2 regions of the Thalassotalea sp. LPB0316 genome follow, and region 1 is predicted to be linked to the other one. Evidence: predicted binding sites of a transcription regulator. Region 1 holds the regulator's gene; the other holds the start of a gene.
The links. The regulator sigma-54, encoded in region 1, starts transcription at its own class of promoters, with help from an activator protein. The targets are predictions, from matches to a motif close to GTTGGCACGNNNNTNGNNT.
Positions count from the first base shown of each region.

Region 2: a site for sigma-54 is predicted at 1,700-1,718, ahead of flgF (flagellar basal-body rod protein FlgF). Genes of this name have one in related genera too.

Region 1 covers NZ_CP062946.1:1,435,403-1,438,615, forward strand. The annotation lists gene rapZ (RNase adapter RapZ) at 1-531, opposite strand, end outside; gene ptsN (PTS IIA-like nitrogen regulatory protein PtsN) at 538-990, opposite strand; gene hpf (ribosome hibernation promoting factor) at 996-1,283, opposite strand; gene LP316_RS06280 (RNA polymerase factor sigma-54) at 1,307-2,809, opposite strand; gene lptB (LPS export ABC transporter ATP-binding protein) at 2,871-3,213, opposite strand, start outside.
Region 2 covers NZ_CP062946.1:1,623,494-1,626,706, forward strand. The annotation lists gene LP316_RS07175 (flagellar hook assembly protein FlgD) at 1-172, shown strand, start outside; gene flgE (flagellar hook protein FlgE) at 199-1,578, shown strand; gene flgF (flagellar basal-body rod protein FlgF) at 1,755-2,498, shown strand; gene flgG (flagellar basal-body rod protein FlgG) at 2,513-3,213, shown strand, end outside.

The sequences.
Region 1 (3,213 bases):
GGCATCTTGAGGAACGCCGTGTTTAAAACCAAAAGACTCAAAAACGATGACCATTTTTCCCGACTTTTTACCTAGGATCCGCTCTCTAACCAGATCTGATAACTGGTGCGGGGTTAATTGTGTGGTGTTGATATATAAATCAGCCCGCACAATCACTGGCTCAAGTAACTGCTTCTCAAGTTCAATCGCTTGATCAAGTGCCATGTTTTCTTTGATTAGGGGGTGAAGGCGTCGGGTTTCGCTAAATCGTCTGATCAGGTCTGAATCGTCGGCATCTAAATACAAGACGCTGAGTTCAACAGCATTGGGCAAATAGTCGAGTACCTCGATAATATCGTTAGGATCTTTAGGTAAGTTCCTCACATCGAGTGACACTGCGACATTTTCATAGTCGTTGATTACGGTATGGGTTAACGCGGGTAACAAGTTTAGCGGAATGTTGTCTACGCAATAGTAACCTAAATCTTCAAGTACTCTTAAAGCAACCGACTTCCCTGACCCTGATCGGCCACTAACAATGAGTAATTTCATATTTTCCTATGAGGCTTCTTGAATAATTTCAAATAACTGGTGGTTATCTTGACACTTTCTAATATTTTTAACGACCTTCTTGTCGCTAAATAGTTGGGCAATGTTTTGTAAGGTTGCAAGGTGCTCTTGGCAGCTAGCTTCAGGCACGAAAAGGGCAATAAAAATGTCAACGGGTTGATTATCTATCGCATCGAAAGCGATTGGCTGTTCAGTGGTTATTAACACTGCCACCGCATGCTTGCCGTTGATTAAGCGGCCGTGCGGAATGGCGATACCGTTGCCAATGCCTGTACTTCCCATTTGCTCGCGCTGGGTAAGACTTTGAAGTAAATCGTGTTGGCTTGTCTCAGGGAGTTTACGTGCAGCAGCATCGCAAATAGTATCAAAAAGGCGTTTTTTACTGCTTGCTGGCGCTGCACAAATTGTGCAGTCCAGCGTTAAAATGTCTTGCAACTTCATTTTAGTTAATGTTTTTTCAACTTTTCTTTGTGTTTAATGACTTGACGGTCAAGCTTATCGACGAGCGAGTCGATAGCAGCATACATATCTTTGTCGTCTGATGACGCATGGATCTCACCGCCATTTAAGTGCAGCGTCGCTTCCGCGATTTGCTGTAATTTCTCTACATTTAGAACAACGTGCACATTGTTGATGTGATCGAAATGTCGTTCTAGCTTTGCAAACTTTGAGTTGACGTATTCGCGCATTGAGTCGGTAACTTCTACATGATGACCAGAAAGATTAATTTGCATAAGCTTTTTCCTTTTTTCTAAGTTTACAATAAACTTTTTCTTTGATTTGACGGTGGAATAGATAAAGACTCTCGGTATTTAGCTATCGTCCGTCGTGCAACATTAATACCTTGCTCAGCTAACAAGTCGGCCATTTTGCTATCGCTTAATGGCTTAGATGGTAGCTCAGCAGATACTAATTTCTTAATTAATGCTCGGATTGCGGTCGATGAGCATTCGCCCCCATTTTCGGTGCTTACATGACTTGAGAAGAAATATTTCAACTCAAAAATACCTCTTGGTGTATGCATATATTTTTGTGTTGTCACACGAGATATTGTTGACTCGTGCATATCAACAGCTTCCGCAATATCGTTTAGCACCATAGGTTTCATAGCCTCTGGGCCGTACTCAAAAAACGCTTGTTGGCGCTGGACGATACAATTCGATACTTTTAATAAGGTATCGTTGCGACTTTCCAAGCTTTTAATAAACCATTTCGCTTCTTGCAAGTTTGAGCGAATAAATTGGCTATCTTCTGACGACTTCATTGACCGTGACATTGCAGCATATTGCTGGTTAATCGACAGTTTTGGCGCCGTGTCTGGATTGAGCTCTACGACCCAACGGCCGTTCTTTTTCTCTACTGATACGTCAGGAATAATGTACTGCTCTTCCGACTTTATCACGCTGTCGCCTGGGCGCGGATCAAGACTTTGGATTAACCTCATCACTTCGCGTAATTGATCTTCTTTCAATTTCGTTTTGCGCATTAATTGACGATAGTCTCTGTTACCTAACAAATCAATGTGGTCTGAGATAATTTGTTTGGTTTCTGCTAGCCAAGGTGTTTGTTTGTCAAATTGATTGAGTTGAATTAATAAACACTCGGCAATTGAGCGCGCACCAACGCCAACAGGATCAAACATATTGATGCGTTTGAGTACGGCTTCAACTTCGTCGAGCTCAACCTCGTCATCGCCTAAGCTTTCTAAAATATCTTCGGTAGATACAGTTAAATAGCCAGCATCGTCAATAGCATCGATAATAGCGGTGGCAATGGCTTTATCTGTTTCGGTAAACGGTGTTAACTCCATTTGCCAGCGTAGGTGATCTTGAATAGATTCAGTCGTTTCACCTTGATAGGTGTAGTCTTCTGACAGCGGGCCGGCGCTAGAGCCAGATAAACTCGCACTATAGTTATCGTCCCACGTAGTATCCATAGATAACTCTTCGGGAATATCGGTTTTTTCCAACCCATCACTGGCATTTACTTCATCGGAACTAGGCAGAGGATCTTCACTGCCTTCATTTGACGAGGCCGTTTGGTTTTCACCCATAAACGCTTCTTCAAGCTTGTCTGGTTGGCTTTCTTCATTGGTTTGGGTTGCGTTTTCGTCAACTTCCAATAATGGGTTGCTTTCCAGTGCTTCTTGAATTTCTTGTTGTAAATCCAATGTCGACAGTTGTAGCAACCTGATTGCTTGCTGCAACTGTGGGGTCATTGTTAGCTGTTGTCCGATACGGAGTTGTAATGATGGACGCATGTAGCTTTTATTATTCCTATCTATTTACAAACGCGAAGTGATTGTCACTTCTTTATCTTAACTATAGCGTGAATTGTTCACCTAGGTACACATCTCTGACTTGTTGATTAGCAAGAATTTGATCCGCGTCACCTTCGGCGATTAATTCACCATGGCTGACAATATAAGCTTTTTCACAGACATCAAGGGTTTCCCTAACGTTGTGGTCGGTAATTAAGATGCCAATACCGCGCTGTTTTAAGTGCAAAATGATCTTTTTAATATCGCCAACCGAAATTGGGTCAACGCCAGCAAAGGGTTCATCGAGTAAAATAAACTGAGGATCAGCAGCCAAAGCGCGAGCAATCTCGACACGTCGACGTTCACCACCAGATAAACTCATCCCTGTATTATCTTTTATATGG
Region 2 (3,213 bases), 190 kb from region 1:
TCGATTTAAAATTGCCGGTTTAGTTGATGGTCAAGCGTCAGAGTTACCGGCAATGACATATCGCAAGGTCGATAGTGTCACGCTTGCCGGAGCCGGTGGTGCGATTGTGTTAAATCTTAACGGCGGCAGCTCAATGGCGTTATCAGATGTCGTTGAGATTTCCGAGAGTTAAACAGAATTTAGAGTATAGGTGAACTTATGTCATTTAATATAGCACTTAGTGGTTTGAATGCCGCACAAAAAGATTTAGATGTTACTTCAAACAACATTGCCAACGTTAACACAACGGGTTTCAAAGAGTCGCGTGCCGAGTTTGTTGATGTTTACGCATCGTCTTTATTATCGTCGGGTAAAACCAAAGTCGGTGACGGTGTGTTAACCGCAGATGTAGCTCAACAATTTTCACAAGGTAGCATTAAATTTACTAATAACTCATTAGATTTAGCGATTACTGGTAATGGTTTTTATGCGACGGTTCCTCAGCTTGATAGTCTCGAACGCTCTTACACTAGGGCTGGTGAGTTCAAGTTAAACCGAGATAATTTCGTGGTAAATTCACAAGGTGGTCATTTACTTGGTTTCCCCGTAAACTCAGATGGTTCATCAGCATCAGTAAGTTTAAGTACGGCTACGCCTATTCGTGTACCAACGTCTTCGGGTGCGCCATCACAAACAACCAAAGTTGATGTGCGTATGAACTTGCCGGCTGGTGACTCGTATATTGCGAACTCTCCTGATAGTTTTGATCCAACAGACCCGTTAACCTATAACCATTCGACTTCGGTTACCGTGTTTGACTCGTTGGGTGATAGCCATGTCATGACCTATTACTTTATAAAGGACGATCCAGGTACTAACCCTAACGAATGGTTGCTATTTACGGCCATTGATGGGATCCCGATTGATATTCAAGATCCCGCAGGTGATGCAGTAGCAGATGGTCGTGTTGCCGGTGCTATTTCTGGTATTAACGGTGGCGCATTAATAGGTGCCCGTTTAGAGTTCGACTTTAGTGGTGATTTTACAAACCAATCTCCACCACCGATTTTAGGCGGCATTGTCACTGAGCAGTTAGGCGCCGGTATTTTGTCTAATGGTGCTGATGGTACCCAAACCATTGAAATCGATTTTAACCTTGATCCAACAGGGCCAAATGCCAATGAGCCAACTCAATTTGCTTCAAACTTTGAGGTGACAAAACTTGAACAGGATGGTTTAGCTGTTGGTCGTTTAACTGGTTTAGATATCGGTACTGATGGCTTAATACGAGCAACTTATTCAAATGGTACTTCTGAACCACTATCACGTATCGCTTTAGTTAACTTTGCTAATGTTCAAGGTTTGACTCAAATTGGCGGAACATCTTGGAAAGAGAGTATTATCTCTGGTGAGGCGTTAGCTGGTGAAGCAGGTTCTGGTACTTTTGGTACCATTAACTCATCGGCTTTAGAGCAATCAAATGTTAACTTGACCGCTGAGTTGATTGATCTTATTTCAGCACAGAGAAACTTCCAGGCGAATTCACGTGCCTTAGAAGTTGATAACCAATTAAACCAAACGATCTTACAGATCCGATAATTTATAACGCCTAGGCGCTGTAAATAATGTTATAAGGCTTTAGGGCGGAAACGCTTTAAAGCCTTATACATTCCTACATTCCTACTTTCCAACATTCATACTTTCCAACATTCAAACCTTAGTTGGCATATCGCTTGCATTTACCTAGTTAAGGTTATTTATAAAGAGAATTTGCTATGGATAAGATGCTGTATATCGCGATGAGTGGTGCAAAACAGAATATGCACGCTTTATCTATCACTGCCAATAACTTAGCAAACGCCAAAACAACCGGCTTTAAAGCTGATTTAGCACAGGCTAGAACGATGCAAGCGTTTGGTGAGGGGATGCCGACACGCGTTTTTGCGATGACGGAGCGAGCAAGCCAAAACTTTGACAGTGGCGCCTTGATCACCACAAACCGACCATTGGATATTGCTATTCAAGGCGATGGTTTTTTTGCTGTTCAAGCCGCTGATGGCTCAGAAGCTTATTCGCGAAATGGTAATTTGCGTTTAACAGAGCAGGGTGCACTCGAAACTAATGAAGGTGAATTGGTTTTAGGTGATGCTGGGCCAATCTTCTTGCCACTGCCGGTTAACAATATTCAAATTAGCCGTGACGGCACAATAATGATTCAGCCTGAAGGCGCCCCTTCTTCTGTGCAAGAAGAAATCGGCCGGATTAAATTGGTTAATCCCGATGTCAAAGAAATTGAAAAAGGCAACGATGGTTTATTTCGTCGTAAAGACGGTAACGCGATTGCTGCAGATGCTTTCGTGCAAGTTCAAGGTGGGATGTTAGAGAGCAGTAACGTCAATCCTGTCAGTGAAATGACCGATATGATTGCACTGCAACGTCAGTTTGAAATGCAACTGAAATTAATGAAAACCGCTGAAGAAAATGATTCGGCAGCCGCGAACTTATTACGCGCATTCTAATTGAGAGGTAAATTATGAACCCAGCATTATGGATCAGTAAAACAGGCTTAGATGCGCAAACAAAAGATATTGCGGTAATTTCTAATAACTTAGCTAACGCTAGTACGGTCGGCTTCAAGAAAAGTCGCGCAGTCTTCGAGGACTTGTTATATCAAACGATTAACCAACCTGGCGGTCGAACGGCACAAGATAGTGAGGCGCCATCTGGCTTAATGCTAGGAGCCGGTACTAAAGTTGTCGCAACGCAAAAAATTCACACGCAAGGTGACATGCTAACAACCGACAACTCACTTGATTTAATGATTCAGGGTGAAGGCTTTTTCGAGATCCAACTACCCGATGGTACTTCGTCATATACCCGAAATGGTCAGTTCACGATGGATGAAGAAGGTAACGTGGTTACTCCAGGGGCTGGTTATTTATTAAATCCTCAAATTACCGTGCCGGAAGATGCGCTTGAAATCATGGTCTCACAAGACGGTGAAGTATCAGTTCGCTTGCAAGGTCAGGCTGATAACGCGGTTATTGGTCAAATTAATACGGTTAATTTTGTCAACCCAACGGGGTTAGAGCCAATTGGTCAAAACTTATTTGTTGAAACAGCCGTTAGTGGTGCACCGCAAGAGGGAACGCCGGGGCTAGAGGGCTTTGGCATGATAGTACAAGGCGCTTTAGAAACCTCAAATGTCAATACCACAGAAGAATTAGTTAACTT